2 regions of the Mycoplasma putrefaciens KS1 genome follow, and region 2 is predicted to be linked to the other one. Evidence: a T-box and tRNA genes for the amino acid it is inferred to sense, from the RefSeq annotation. Region 2 holds a T-box; the other holds one or more tRNA genes.
The links. A T-box is a leader RNA that pairs with one kind of tRNA and senses whether it is charged. The one in region 2 lies ahead of ileS (isoleucine--tRNA ligase), so its partner is inferred to be a tRNA-Ile.

Region 1 (8,372 bases), 370 kb from region 2:
GTATTTTAAAGATTAAGATTACTATTTTAGCTAAATTTTGCTATAAAATGAGAGAAATTTAATATAAATTTAGTCAATATTATAAAAATAAACTAAATAAAATTAAACATAACTTATAGAATACATAAACCTTAAAAAATTACAATGAAGTAAATAGACTATTTAGATAATAAAAAGTTAGTTAATCTAATTAAAATATAAATTTGAATATTAAAAAAACAGTAAGTAATTATTTGAGAATAAAACAAGAGAAATTTAAATAGTTTAACGACACAAAATATTTTATGTCTAATTACTTCAAACAAAATAATTTATAATTTATTTTGATAATTGAAGAATACCTGAGAAATAATACTTTAACCATCTGAGCATTCTATATAGTAGATAGTATTCTTTAAATTTTTAAAATGATGTCAGAAAATTAAGATTGATAACAAATGATAATCTTCTATTCTAGTAATTAAAACAAAATAAATTATTAGAAATTTATCTTTTTTTGAATTTATAAAGTTAAAGCGTTGAAATAATAAAACCCTCTGATCTGGGTTTTAATTAACTCAAATAATCAGAGGGTTATGGTTATAATTTAATTATTTATATTATTATTTAATGTCATCAGAAATAATTTTGTAAATTACTTCTTTTTGAGGTTGCATATCAACAATTTCAAAACATTTTAAAACTTCTGTTTCTCAACTTGATTCAACTGACTTATTTGTATATAAGGTTATAATGACTTCATCTTCTCGAACTTGTTCACCATATTCCTTATTTAAATAAATTCCTGCAGCATGATCTATTTGATCAGTTTTTTTAGATCTTCCTGCACCTAATTGCACAGAAAGTAAGCCTAATTCTTCAGCTCTTGTATATTTTATAAATCCTGATTTTTTAGCTTTAATTTCAACCTTATTTTTACATTTAAATACTTGATCATAATTTTCTAATACAGATCAATCACCATTTTGAGCTATCACAAAATCTTTTAAATAATGTGCGGCTTCACCTGATTGTAATTTTTTATAAACATCGGCTTTGGCTTGGTCTAAATTATCAAACATTTTAGCTTGTAATAATGTAACACCTACAAGAGTGGTTACTAGTTCAACAAAATCTTTTGGTCCTTTTCCGTGAAGTGTTTCTCATGCTTCTCTAACTTCAAGAGCATTACCGATTGCTTTTCCTAATGGACAATTCATATTTGAAAGAACTACTCCAATTTTTCGATTATGATTTTTAGCAACATCTATCATTCTGTTTGATAAATCAAGTGCATCTTCTAAATTAGTCATAAATGCACCATTACCAACTTTGACATCTAAAACTAAACCATCGCTTTCAACAACAAGCTTTTTACTCATAATTGAAGCAGTAATTAATGGCATTGAATCAATTGTTCCACTAACATCACGTAGAGCATAAATTTTTTTATCAGCAGGAACAACATCATCAGATTGACAAATAATACTTAAGCCTGACTGATTAATAACTGAAGCAAATTCATCGTTTGCTAATTCTGATTTTCAACCAGGAAATGATTCTAGTTTATCTGCAGTCCCTCCGGTTTTACCTAAACCTCTTCCGGTTAATTTACATACTTTAATTCCATAACTTGCAACTAGTGGAGCATAAACTAAACTAGTTTTATCTCCAACTCCACCTGTTGAGTGTTTATCTGCTTTAAAGCCTTTTATTGAGCTTAAATCATAACTTGAACCCGAATCAACATAAGATTTAGTTAGATAGGCTGTTTCAGCATCATCCATATCTGTAAAATAAGTAGCCATACAAAAGCTAGCCATTTGATAATCAGTAATTGTTTCTTTGACATAGCTATCAATTAATCAATTAATCTCATCTTTAGTTAGTTGGGTATTATGCTTTTTCTTTTCGATAATTCTTGTAAATGTAAACATTATATCACCTGTGCTTTCTTTAGAAATTATAAGACGATTAATTGTCTGATTTTAGAAATGTTAAAAAAAATTATAAATTGTAACTTCATAAAAAAATTGACCTAAGTCAATTAATTAGTTTGTTGTTTTTGTTTTTTTCGTGCTTTAGGTTTTACAGATTCGATAATTTTTGTCTTGCTTAATAGCTCTGCTGTTTTATTTGTAATTAGATTATTGGCTAAAAATTGAACTGTAAATAGATAAATTCAAAAGACTACCATAATTGCAATATTAACTATAGAAATTCAATTAGCTGTTGACTCATTAATAATTCTTGATCCAAAAATTGCTAAAAAGTTAGCACCTGTTGTAACCACTCAAATAATTGCAGGAAGAACAATATTATTAATAATGACATTTAATTTTAAAGATCTTCCTTTTCTATAGTTGTCAACCAAAGTTGCTAATATATACATTACTAAACAAGTAGTTAATACTAAATAAGCAAGTGCTCCAAATCATTTAGTCATTAAAACAGCTGTAAATGGCTCAGCAATATTTCCCACTTCTGCAATACCAACAAATCCTGCAGTAGCTGTGATAAAAGCTAAGAATAATAATGAATAATAAGTAATAGCTGGTTTGATTAAAATACGTTTGCTATTTTTATAATCTGTTTTTACAAATATATAAATAGCATGAGATACAATTCCAAAAATTGCTCACGGAATAATAAATGATCCCACAGTAATTAATGTAGAAATGCTACTACTAATGTCAGTTGGTAAAGATCTTAGTAACACAGTGCTAATAACTCCACAAATAATTGCTGCAGGTAAAGCACTAATTAACAAGAATAGTGGAAATCTTGAAATTTCAATACTAAAAATTCTTCATCCTAAATCTTGAGTATTTTTAGCTATTGATTCATAGTATTTTACAAAGTATTTTGAACTATATGAAGAATACTCAAATCCACGTTTTATGTCATAAAACATTTCATCTCCACGACCATTATTCATAGCTCGTCGTTTTTCTTTTGTATACATTTCTTCAATTGATTCTAGAACAGTTTGACACCCACTAGCAAAAACTGAGATATCACCAAATTTAATTAATCTTTTATAAATATCATTCATTAGATTAGTTAAAAATATTGGTTTAAATGCTAAACTAGCATAGCTTGAATAACATGCTTTAACTCCTTCAAAATCATTTTCTTCTAACTTAGTTTTTAAATCTTCAACATAAGCGATAGTTTTTTTGTAATTAAATAAAACGTTCATATCTCTGTTTTTGATATATGATCTTATTCCAAGAGCGGTGTTAAATAATAGTTGTTTTATTAAAGGGATAAACATTGCAAATACCCCCCCAACTAAAATAAATTTAAAAGGACTTAACAATGTATATAACAATGAATCAGGAGCCATAAATCCTGTTAATCTATATCCACTTGCTTTAATCGCCATGGTTCAATCAGCTCAAGAAGTAGAAGCATTAAAGTTATTGACTTTTTTAATTAATTCTTCATTTTTTGGCATAACAATTTCTAATTTTTCAACTAGAATTTTTATTCAATTATTAATTCAAGCTGGTGAAGAAGTCATTGATGATCAAAAAGTTCCTCCACCAATTTCAGAAGGTTTTTCTCCTCTGATTGCATAAATTGCAACACTATCAATTCATGCAGAATAACCAAAATAAATTACCGATACAGCTAATAACAAAATTGTTAATTTAACGGTTTTTCTCATCGAAATTTTTCCCTTCCCAATTAAATTATATAATTCACAAAATAAAAAAAGGTTTTTAATTTAACCTTTTACTTAACAACAATATTTACAATCTTGTCTACTATAGCTATTTCTTTTATAATTTGACAACCTTTGATAAATCTTAAAACATGCTCATCGTTTTTTGCAAGTTTGATTAATGTTTCTTTATTTGTTCCTTTTTCAACTTCAATAGTTGATCTTAATTTTCCATTAACTTGAAAAGCAACTACAACAGTATTTCTAACTAGTTTAGACTTATCATAACTTGGTCATGATTGTTTTGTAACACTTGAATTGTATCCTAGTTTTTCTCATAATTCTTCAGCTAAGTGTGGAGCAAATAAACTTAACATCTTTACAAATCCTTCAACATAAGCTTTGTAAACTGTACCTTCTTTTTCTTTGTAAATAGCATTTACTAAAACCATTAATTGACTAATTGCAGTATTAAATTTTAGATCCGAAACCATTTCAGTTACTTTTTTCACAACATCATTATAGACAAAATCTAAATTAGCATTATTTTGATTAGAAAAACTTATTTTATTGATCATTCTATAACAACGATTTAATCATTTTAAACTTGCATCTAATCCATCAAAACTTCAAGGAAGTGAAGCATCTAAAGGACCCATAAACATTTCATACAATCTTAATGCATCAGCACCATGTGAGTCAATAACATCATCTGGATTGATGACGTTTCCTCAAGATTTTGACATCTTTCGTCCATCTGGGCCTAAAATCATTCCTTGGTTAAATAAATTTTTAAATGGTTCTTTGACAGGACAAATTCCTAGGTCATATAAAAAGTGGGTTCAAAATCTGGCATATAGCAAATGCCCTACAGCATGTTCTTGGCCACCAATATATAAATCAACAGGAAGTCATTTTTGCATTCTTTGTTTTGCTTGTTCTGAGTCTAAATCTATTAATTTATTTGGAGCATCAGTTAATAAATAAGCAATAAAATATCAACTTGATCCTGCTGATTGAGGCATTGTATTAGTTTCTCTTTTATACTTAACTCCAGCAATTTCAAAATTTACCCAATCAGTTAAATTAGCCAGCGGACTTTCTCCTGTTTTAGTTGGTTTGATATATTCAGTTTCAGGTAATGTCACTGGTAGATATTTATCATCAACTAAAATAATTTTTTGATCTTTTGTGTATAAAACTGGAAAGGGTTCTCCATAAAAACGTTGTCTTGAAAATAATCAATCTCTTAATTTATAGTTAATTTTTCTAATTCCTAAATGATTATCTTCTAAATATTTATAAATAACTTCTAGTGCTTGAACTCTGTCTAATCCATCTAAAATATCAGAATTAATATGAATATCTTCACCTACAAAAGCTTTAGATTGGTCTTTAGTTTTAATCACAAACTTAATAGGCAAATTAAATTTAGTTGCAAATTCTCAGTCTCTTTTATCATGAGCAGGAACAGCCATCACAGCACCAGTTCCATAATCACTTAATACATAATCACTAATTCAGATTTCAACAGCTTGTTTAGTAACAGGATTTGTTGCATAACTTCCAATAAACACACCAGTTTTTGGGCGCGATTCATCTTTACGATCAATTTCAGATTTTGATGATGTTTGTTGAATATAATTTTTAACTTCAGCTAGTTTATCAGCAGTAGTTAGTTTTAAAACTAACTCATTTTCAGGAGCCAGAACAATATAACTAACCCCATAAATAGTGTCAGCACGAGTTGTAAAAACAGGAATTTCGATGTCATTTGATTTAAAAATAATTTCTGCACCAACTGATTTACCTATTCAGTTTTTTTGTAAATCTTTGATAGACTGTGGTCAGTCTAGTTCATCTAAACCTTGTAATAATTTTTCAGCATAATCAGTAATTTTCAAAACTCATTGACGCATTTTTTTCTTAGTAACAGGGTGTTCTCCTCTTTCACTTAGCATCATTCCATTTTTTTCAATTATTTCATCGTTGGCTAAAACCGTTCCTAGTTCTTGGCATCAGTTAACTTCAACATCTCTTTTTTCAGCTAAATTATGTTGATATAATTTTTTAAAAATTTGTTGAGTAATTTTATAGTAGTTAGCATCAGCAGTGTTAACTTCTTTATCAAAGTCATAACTAAATCCCATTTTTTGAAGTTGAACTCGAAAATTATCAATATTTTTTAATGTAAATTCTCTTGGGTCATTACCAGTTTTTAAAGCATATTGCTCAGCAGGTAAACCAAAAGCATCTCATCCAATGGGGTGCAAAACATCATAACCTTGCATTCTTTTAAACCTAGCAAATACATCAGTTGCAGTATAACCCTTAATATGACCAACATGCAAACCAGCACCACTTGGATATGGAAACATGTCTAAAACATAAGATTTTTTATCACTAGTATCAGTTGTTTTGTAAAGATCATTTTCTTTTCAAAATTTCTGTCATTTTTTTTCGATTGCCTTATGCGAAAAATCCATACTTTCTCTCCTTTAACATTAATTATAATTTTATAGTTTATAGCTATTAAATACATTCTAAAAATATGTTAAATTTTATCACTAACACAATAAAAAAACACCTTAACGGTGTTTGCTAAATTTCCAAATGGTCGGAATAATTGGACTTGAACCAACGACCTCTCCGTTATCAGCGGAGTGCTCTAACCAGCTGAGCTATATTCCGAAGTTACAAGAATAATAATATATCTTTTTATCATTAAAATCAACATAAAAATAGCTAAATTATCAAATTTATCAGCTTTTTAATTTGCTCTTAACTTAGGTAATTTTTTGAATAAAAAACAACACATAAAGTGTTGTAAAAAGTATTAACGTTTTGAGAATTGGGGTGCTCGACGTGCTCCACGTAATCCGTATTTTTTACGTTCTTTAATACGCGCATCACGAGTTAATAAACCTTCATTTCTTAAAGCTTTTCTGTAGTCTTCACTTGCTTGTAATAAAGCTCTAGCAATCCCTAATCTAGTTGCTCCAGCTTGTCCAGTGAAACCTCCACCATTAACTTTAACTGTGATGTCAAAATCTTTTAATGTTCCAGTAGCAAGTAGTGGTTGTTCTAAATCTTGAACTAATGTTGCATATGGAAAAAAATCTAAAGCTGCTTTTCCATTAACGATTACCTTACCTGATCCAGGAGTTAAAATAACTTGAGCAATTGAAGTTTTTCTTCTTCCAGTTCCTCTATAAATAACTTTGTTGTTTGTCATTATTTTTTATCTCCTTTTTTAGTTTGAATTTGTAAAACTTCAGGCTTTTGAGCAGCATATGGATGTTCAGGACCTTTAAAAACATGTAATGCTCTAAATTGGTTTGCTCCTTGAACATTCTTAGGTAACATTAATCTAATAGATCTCTCTAAAATTTTAGTTGGATCTAATTGTCTTTGAACTGCAACTGTTCTTCTTTTTAGCCCACCTGGATACATTGAGTGGCGGTAATAAACTTTATTAGCTTCTTTTTTTCCAGAAAAAATTGCTTTTTCTGCATTAATAACAATAACGTGATCTCCATTATTAATGTGAGGTGTAAAATCAACTTTATGTTTTCCTCTTAACACAAGAGCAACTTGAGTTGCTAATCTACCCACAGTTTGTCCTTCTGCATCAACAACATATCATTTTTTATTAATATCTTTGGCAGAAATTAATGTAGTTTGTTTCATCTTTGCTAATTCCTTTACACGACTTGTCCGGGGTCTTATAAAGTGTAGTAAGCACTATAATATTATAAAGAAACTTTTTTATTTTATCAATTATAAAACTCTATCTTTTAGCGCTATTTAATTATCAATTTTAATAATAAAATCTTTGATGTAATTTAAACTTTTAGCTGCTAATCACTAGTATATTAATACTTTAAAATAATAAAAACACATCTGCTAGATGTGTTAGAGTAGTGATCTATGATTAATTAAATATAAAGTATCCAACTTCCTTCTTTGTATATGCAAAAGTTGACTAATTTATAAGTATATTAATACTAAAATGACATTGTTTTGAATTAAATTTTATCACTACATTAATATATTATTCTATTTGTTAATTAAATTCTATTTTTTGTAAAACTAAACCTTTAGCTTTAGCAATCAAAGCGGTTTTATTTCCTTTTCCTTGCAACATTGATTTTAAAGTTTCTGGTGTTATTTTTTTATTTAAATAACAAGCTAGACAATTGCCAACAATCATTCTAATTTGATATCTAATAAATCCAGCGGCTTTAAATTCGATTTGAACACGGTTATTTTTGTTTCTAAAAACTCTGATTGAATCAATTTTTCTGAAGCTATTAATATTTTTAAGTTCTTCTTGTTTCAATCCTGAAAATAACTTAAACTCATGTGTTCCGACAAATAAATCAAATATTTGTTGTAATTTATTAACATCAATTGGTTGATGTTTTCAAAAATATTCAAAGCGCTGAGTAAAAATATCAAACTGCTGATCATTAATAAAATAGCTATAAGTTTTTTGTTTTACTTCTCTGAGATTAAAACTAGTATCAACAAATTTAGCGTTAAGTATTTGAATATCAGATGGTAATGCTTTATTTAAAGCCTTAATAAATTTATCTAAAATTGGTTTAAAACTAATAACTAGTAAAACTTTTTGATCCACAGCATGTACTCCAGCATCTGTTTTACTTGCTGCAATTGTTTTAAAATCATTATTTTTAATAACTCTTTTTACAGCTTGATT
Region 2 (8,372 bases):
AATGGAATAAGTCATCTCTTAGCATTTAAAAAGATAAATAAGATGATCATAAATAAAGTGACAATACTTGCTAAAACAATTACTAATGTTTTACTGTTTTGTAATCCACCATAAGCCATTCCTAAATTGATTGTGTATCTTAAGTGTAAAAAATTATTTATTAAGACTTTATGATCACCTAAATTAAAATTATTAACAACAATTGCTTTAGTTATTCAATCTGATGCAACTAAAAAAACCAAAATTGGCAGGCAAACAATTAATTTAAACTTTCATTGAAAGTTGTGATTTTTAATCTTAACTTTTAAATCTAATCATTTTTCTTTTAATCACATACTAATCACCTATAAACTCTCAACAACTTTGTTACACTCTCAACAAATCTCATCATTGAATAACTCATCAAATATTTGTCAACATCTTTGGCATTTAATACCTTGCTTTTGTTCAACTTTAATGTCAGCTAAATTACATTTAATAAAGTCCTGGTTGCTTTGTTCAACAAAAATAATAGAATTTACAATAAAAATTTGAGCTAACTCTTTGTATTGACTCAATTCTTTAAATTGGTCATTTAATTTAATAGTGACAACTGCTTCAAATCCCTTGTTGATAATCTTAGCTTCTCTTGCAATTTCTAAAGCCTTATTAACATCATCTCTTAAGTTCATAATCTTTTCTCATCTTAAATTAAATTCAGAATCCTGATCAAATTTTTGTGTTCTAAGATCTAATAAGTGAACTGATTGTGCTTTATTTGAAATATTTAAACAACTATAAACTTCTTCTATAGTATGAACTAAAATTGGTCTTAAGACATCAATTAGAGCTCATAATTGCTCATATAAAACTGTTTGAACTTGTCTTCTTCTAGTTGAATCAAATTTATGAATGTATAAAATATCTTTAATAAAATCTAGATAAAATGATGATAAGTTTTTAGTAACATAATTCATTGTTAAATTATAGATTTGATTGAATTGTAAGTTCTCATAATAATTTAAAACTTTGTCTTTAAATTGTGTTAAATTTGCTAGACTGTACTGATCAACTTGGCTTAGATTTTCTTGATAGTCTTTGTTTGGATCAAAATCTGATAAATTAGCTAAAATAAATCTAATCGTATTTCTAATTTTTCGATATGATTCACTAATTTGTTTAATAATTTCAGGTCCAATTTTTTGATCATCAGTAAAATCTGTTGAACAAACTCATAATCTTAAAATATCAGCTCCTAATTCATTTGAAAATTGAATTGGATCAACTCCATTTCCTAATGATTTAGACATTTTATTTCCTTTTTCATCAGTTGTCATACCATGTGAAATTAGTTTTTGATACGGAGATTTTGACGTATAAATTGTTGAGTTAATCATTGAAGCATTGAATCATCCACGATATTGATCATTTCCTTCTAAATAAACATCAAAAGGTAGATCTAGATCTTTAAAACGTTCAATCAAAGCAATAGCACTTGATCCAGAGTCAAACCAAACATCTAAAATATCTTGTTCTTTTTTCAGATTCTTATTTTGATATTCTTCAGGTAAGAAAAGATCAGCCGGTTCTTTAAACCATGCATTAGTTCCTAATTTATCTATTTGCTCAAGAGCATAAGCTAAAATTTTATTATTTAAAACTAAGTTATTAGCTTGATCATAAAACCCAATAATTGGCACTCCTCATAATCTTTGTCTTGAAATAGTTCAATCAGTTCTTTCTTCTAAAACTTGATATAAACGTTTTTTGGCTCATTTAGGATGAGTTTCAATTTTATTAACATTTTTTAAAATTTCATCTTTGACCGGTTCTAGGTTAACAAATCATTGTAATGTACAGCGATAAATAACTGGTTTTTTAGTTCTTCAGTCATGAGGATATGAGTGCGTTAGAAACTTTAATTTTAATAAATTATTTTTATTTGCAAGTCTAGTTGTAATAATCTTATTAGCATCGTCATAAAAAACTCCAACAAGTTCAGGATCTAAATTACTAATTTCATTTGAAAATTTACCTTGATTATCAATTGGGGCAAATGGCTCTAATTTATGTTGTTTAACAATTAAATAATCATCTTCACCAAATCCACCAGCAATATGAACCATACCAGTTCCTGATTCACTTGTTATGTGATGACCTAGAACAACTTTGTTAATGACTTTGTCATATAATGGATGAACATATTCAGTACCAATCAAATCACTTGCACTCAATTGTGAGAAAATTTCAAGCTCTTCTCATCCAATTTCTTGACTAACACTAGCTATTAAATCACTTGCGATGATAAATTTTTGTTGAGTATTTTTTGGTTTAACAAGACTATATTTAATTTCAGCTCCCACTGCTATTAATTGGTTTGATGGTAAAGTTCAAGGTGTTGTGGTTCAAATAACTAACTTTGTATTATTATCGAATTTAGTTGAATTAACAATATCACAAGACACATAAACTGACGGAGACTTCACATCTTTATATTCAATTTCAGAATCAGCCAATGCAGATTCGCTTGATGGCGATCAGTAAATTGGTTTTAGAGCTTTATAAATTAAGCCCTTTTGATACATTTTTTCAAATAGTCTTAACTCACTCATTTCATAATCATGTGTTAATGTCACATATTTAACATCATAATCAGTAAACATTCCTAGACGTTGAAATTGATTGGCTTGGTTTTCAACTTGATTTAAAGCATATTTTTCGCATAACTTTCTAAATGTTACAGCATCAATAGCTTTACGATCAACACCAGTTTTGGTAACTGCCGTTTCAATAGGTAGTCCATGAGTATCTCATCCCATAATAAATGGAGCATAATATCCCGCAGAATTTTTAAATCTAATAATGATATCTTTTAAAGTTTTATTTAAAGCATGACCAATATGTAAATCGCCATTAGCATAAGGCGGACCGTCATGTAATACAAATTTTGGCTTATGCTGATTTAATTTCATTTTTTGGTCATAAATTTTATTTGCTTGTCAAAATTGTTCAAAAATTGGTTCTTTATCCTTTAAACCTGCTCTCATATCAAATGAAGTTTGACCAATTAATAATGTATCTTTATATTTATTTGTCATAATTTAACTCCTTTCATAAAATAAAAATCGCTCTTTTAAGGAGCGATTTTACCGCGGTACCATCCTAGTTTAGATTATAAATATCTACAATCCATCTTTGTTGGTTGTAACGGTTCCACCGCGAAATTCTACTAAGCCAAGGCTTTTCTTTTTCGATAAGAAAAAGTGATATTTTATAAAAGCTTTTGCTAATTCACACCAACTATTAGCTCTCTGAAAAAAGTGATTTCATAAAACTTGTCTTTTAATCTATTTTTATTGATTTTATACCATTTTGGTTATTTTTACTAGCATTTTCATTTCTTCGAACAAAATTTAAACTTCTTGAAATATAGTCATCTTCATACTCGATAATCGACTTGGTATGATGAATACCATCATCATAAATTTTAACTTGATTTTTATCAGAATTCTCAACACTATTTTTAATTCGACACATTTTAAAACTATCTAAATAATTAGTAACTTTGTCATATCTATTGTGGAAGTATAAAACAGGAATGTATTGTTTTGATGGTTCTATTAAAGTCGTGAAATTTAATTCTGATAAATCAACTTTATATTCATCTTTATAAATCATTAAAATATCATTTAAAACCTCATTTCCAATTCCATGTAAAAATTTTGGGCTATTGTCATTTACCATTTTTCTAAGTAAATGTTTTGCTGACATATAGCTTGAATCAGATACAGCTCATTTAATATTCGCTTTTTTAATTAACTCTAGTTCAGTAAGTAAAAAATAATTAATTGTAAAAGCACCCATGCTTGCTCCAACTAAACCTAATGTTGCAACTTTATATTTTTCAATCAACCAATTAATAATAGCTTTTAAGTCCTGTTTTTCTTGATAACCTCAAGTTGTTAGCTCACCATCACTTGCACCATGATTTCTAAAATCAAAAGTTATAATGTTATAACCAAGTTGACGATAATGTCACAATAAGTATAAAACTTCAATCCTATTTGAATTATATCCATGAGCACCAATAATTCATTTATCTGTTTTGTTATGATTTAGTCAAATACTACCAGCAATTTTTAAACCATTACAAGACGAAGTAAAAAAGCTGATATCTGGAGTTTTGTACTCATTAATTCTTAGTCTTTTATTTGAGTTTCTGTTAATTGGGTTAAGTCATGAAAATAGTTTGATTGGGTTGAGATTAATTGAAAATCCATCTTGTCGTTTATAAATTATTTTTGAAAACTTAGAATTTCACATTACAATCATTGCTCTAGCAATGTTTGAGTATTGACCAGCCATAATTTCACTCCATTTAAATTATCTTAAGACTCTTATAAGATGTATTGATTTATTCTAATTCTAATTATAAATAGTTTTTAAAATTAAAAAAATATCTTAAATTAATAGAGGTCTTTAAAAATAAAAAGCTCTCAATTAAGAGAACTTTGTCTATTAAAATTAGTTAGTTTCTTTAGCAATAACACTTACCTTAGTACGGTTTTTTCCAAATCTTTCGTATTTAACAATTCCTGCTGCTAAAGCAAATAAAGTATCATCTCCACCACGTCCTACATTAATTCCTGGGTGGATTTTTGTTCCTCTTTGTCTAAAAATGATTGACCCCGCATTAGTAAACTGCCCATCAGATTTTTTAGCACCCAAACGTTTTGATTCTGAGTCACGTCCATTTTTAGTTGAACCTACTCCTTTTTTAGAAGCAAAGAACTGTAAACCTAATAAGAAACGCATATTAATTTATCTCCTTAAACTGTGTATTTTTAGGATATTGCATTGTTATTGTATGTAGTTGTATTTTTAACATATTTAACATAGTTTGTAGATAACTATCATTCAAATCCTTAGCTATGATAAGAATTTGATTATCTAAAACTTTTAAGCTCACCTTTTTGTGATAATTAATGTCAAGCGCATTCAATGCACCACTAACAATTCCACTAATTGCAGCACATACTAAATCATGTCCATAACTTCCAGCATTAGCATGTCCACTTACATCAAATTGTTCAATTTTATCACCTTTATATTTGATTATTATTTTTACCATATTAATTATTTAGTGGTAATTTCATCAATTTTTACTTTTGTAAAAGGTTGTCTGTGACCATAAATTTTATTAACATTTTTCTTTGGATGATATCTAACAACACGAATCTTTTTGGCTTTTCCTTGTTTTATGATAGTCGCTAAAACTTTAGCCCCACTAATTAATGGATTACCAACTTTTCCATCGATCATTAGTACTTGATCAAATACCACTTTTGCATCCACGTCACCTTTGATTTTTTCAACAAAGATTTCTTGTCCTGGTTCAACTTTAATTTGTTTTCCACCAGTTTTAATGATTGCAAACATTTTTTTCCTCCAGTCTAGACTCGCCTGTGTATGTGAGTTTAAAACTTCTTTAGAACATACAAAAGAGCGGTTGAAACTTTTTTCAACATTTAAATAATACTACATATTTTTTCAAATTCAATATTAATACACAGCTAAAAAAGATTAAAAAATACCTTGATCATCAAACAAAACATCTGAAATAGCATCGATTTCAAAATTATCTAAAACACTAATATCATCTGTTTGAAATTTTTGTAGATTTTTTGAAGAACCAAGTTCTAAAATAGGAATTTTGACTTCACTTTCTTTAGCAATTAGTCTTTGTTGTTCAACTTCTAGTTTCTGCATATTTATTTGATGGTCATATTTTTTGGTATTATCAGTTTTAATTGAAACATTGCCGATTTTATATTCTGCTTTAACTGGATTGCTAGCCATTTGAACTAGAGCTAGTCCAGAACCAATAATTGATCCAAACAAACCAGTCACTCCGCTAAAATAACTACCAATAATACTTGAAATACCATTTAAAGATGCTCCACTTGGTAAAGCTGAAACAGTTCCTCCAACAATCTCTTTTGTTTGATTGATTTGAATTTCTTTCATATTTTTATCCTCCTAATAATGTATTAGGATTATTTTTTAGAAATGTACAAATGATATAGGTGATTTTTTGATTTATTAGTTTTTAAACTAATAGTTTCACAAGCTTTTTTTAATTTCAGATGGTTTAGATTAACTTCTTGATCAATCATTTCAATAATTTGATCATCACTTAGATCTGGATATTTTTGTTGATTTAACTTATCAATTACAATTACAAACTCGCCTTTATTAATAAATTGTTCAGAATCAAGGTACTGGTTAATTTCACTAATAGTTCCATAAATTATCTCTTCATTAATTTTGGTAAGTTCTCTTGCTAAAACGATTTTGTGATTGATTGGTAAAATTTCATTTAGAGAGAAGATAGTTTGTTTAATTCTGTGCACTGATTCATAAAAACTAATAACTGTATCGCTTGAATATTTATTAATTAAGTTAGTCAATTCTTTTGTTTTTGTTAGCTGGTTTTTGTTTTCAATAAAACCATAAAAATAATTAGTCTTACTATTAAATCCACTACAAATTAAAGCATGAATATAAGCTGAACCTGCTCCAATTGCTGTGATGTTACATTCAATTTCTAACTCTCTTAACTGGTTAATTAAGTATCCTGCTGGATCACTTATAATTGGAACTCCAGCATCACTGATAATAGCTATGTTTTTATTTTGATTAACTAAGTTAATAATTTGAGTGATTCTTTGTTGTTCATTGTGCATATGAAGTGATATTAAAGTGTTTGAAATCTTATATTTGTCTAGTAAAATTTTGCTAATTCTAGTGTCTTCACAAAATATCAGATCGACAGTTTGTAGTGTTTCTAAACTTCTTTTATTAATATCGTCTAAATTACCAATGGGAGTAGTTATTAAATAAATTGTCGGCTTATGATTTTTAAATGTCTTTTGAATAATCATGATTTCTCCTTAAATGCTTGATCTAATTTTAACTTGCTATTATCTAAAAATAAAAAGTGCTATTTAAATAACACTTCTAATTAAAATTAATTATTACTTTTTTGTTTAACAACAGCATGACCACCAAAGCTATTTCTTAGTGATGAAACTACTTTACCTCAAAAAGTATCAGAAAACTTGCTTTTTTGTCGTATCATTACTGCTAAACCGATACTTGAAGCTAAAATCCCTTGTTTTTAAAGCTTCTTGAATAGTTCACAATCCTTCACTATTCATATCCATTTTTCTAGTTAATAAATCAAGCTTGAAATCATTTTTAAACACATCAATCATTAACTCTATTAACCATGAACGAACAACACTTCCATTGTTTTACATTAAACTAACTTTTTCTAGATCATAATTAAACTCAGAATGTTCTAATAATTCATAACCTTCAGCAATAGCTTGCATCATACCATACTCAATTTCGTTATGAATCATTTTACAAAAATGTCCACTTCCTGTTTTTTCTGTGTGTAAATAATCATTTTCAACTGCTAGTGATTTTAAAAATTTTTCTAGTGGTTTTAAAACATGTTTTTCTCCACAAACCATTAAAAAAACACCATTTCTTGCTCCGCTAACTCTGCCACTAATTCCACAGTCAATAAAATTAATATTTTTTGCTTGGCAATTTGATATCTGTTTATCAAATCTTGATAAAAAGAATTTCCAAAATCAATGATTGTGTCATTTTAATCTAAATATTTTAAAAACTTGATCAAAACATCTTTGAGTGGCTTAGCCACTAGGAACTAATAAAATAATTGTTCTTGATTTTTCTAAATTATTAATTAATTGCAAAATAGTTGTTGTTATTTTAATATTTTTATTATTTAATTTTTGATAAATTGTCTGATTTTGACCATAACCAATAACATCATAACCTTTTGATTTAATGATTCTTATTAAATTAGAACTCATTCTACCAAAACCTATTAATCATATACTCATTAGTTTTTCTCACTTTCTAAGCTAGTGAAAAATTCAAAAATTTGCTCAACTATATTTAAATTTTGACTTAATTTTTCAACTTCACTTTTTTGGCTAAAAGTAATAGCTAGGTTTTACAGTTCATTAAGTTGACTATCACTAGTTAGAGCTAAACCAACGATTCAAGTCACTGGTTTATCATCTCAAATAAATTATTTTTTAATTTAACAACTATAATCCCAAAGTTTTTAATTTCATTAAAACCATTGACATCTGCATGTGAAATTGCTAGATAATTACCAATCGCAATACTAGATATTTTATCTCTTTTGATCATAGATTTAACGTAATTTTTCTTAACATAACCTAGCTCAATCATCTTACTAGCAACAAATTCTATTGCTTGAGCTTTGCTATGAAATTGATAAACTAAAAATATATTTTTATTATCTTTAATCATGTATCCTTTCTTTC

Region 1: it encodes a tRNA-Ile, which carries the amino acid that the T-box ahead of ileS (isoleucine--tRNA ligase) is inferred to sense. The anticodon was not compared.

The regions. Positions count from the first base shown of each region.
Region 1 covers NC_015946.1:176,665-185,036, reverse strand. Annotated here, with positions in the region: gene MPUT_RS00880 (thymidine phosphorylase) at 603-1,916, opposite strand; gene MPUT_RS00875 (membrane protein) at 2,027-3,652, opposite strand; gene leuS (leucine--tRNA ligase) at 3,721-6,135, opposite strand; tRNA gene MPUT_RS00865 (tRNA-Ile) at 6,264-6,340, opposite strand; gene rpsI (30S ribosomal protein S9) at 6,486-6,884, opposite strand; gene rplM (50S ribosomal protein L13) at 6,884-7,339, opposite strand; gene MPUT_RS00850 (tRNA pseudouridine synthase A) at 7,716-8,372, opposite strand, start outside.
Region 2 covers NC_015946.1:548,218-556,589, forward strand. Annotated here, with positions in the region: gene MPUT_RS02435 (signal peptidase II) at 1-335, opposite strand, end outside; gene ileS (isoleucine--tRNA ligase) at 345-3,077, opposite strand; T-box leader at 3,113-3,336, opposite strand; gene MPUT_RS02445 (alpha/beta hydrolase) at 3,322-4,344, opposite strand; gene rpmA (50S ribosomal protein L27) at 4,504-4,794, opposite strand; gene MPUT_RS02455 (ribosomal-processing cysteine protease Prp) at 4,796-5,110, opposite strand; gene rplU (50S ribosomal protein L21) at 5,116-5,418, opposite strand; ribosomal protein L21 leader region at 5,425-5,500, opposite strand; gene MPUT_RS02465 (hypothetical protein) at 5,563-6,006, opposite strand; gene rsmI (16S rRNA (cytidine(1402)-2'-O)-methyltransferase) at 6,036-6,923, opposite strand; gene MPUT_RS03955 (hypothetical protein) at 7,296-7,520, opposite strand; partial or broken gene MPUT_RS03960 (NAD(P)-binding domain-containing protein) at 7,521-7,919, opposite strand; gene MPUT_RS02480 (PTS sugar transporter subunit IIA) at 8,068-8,358, opposite strand.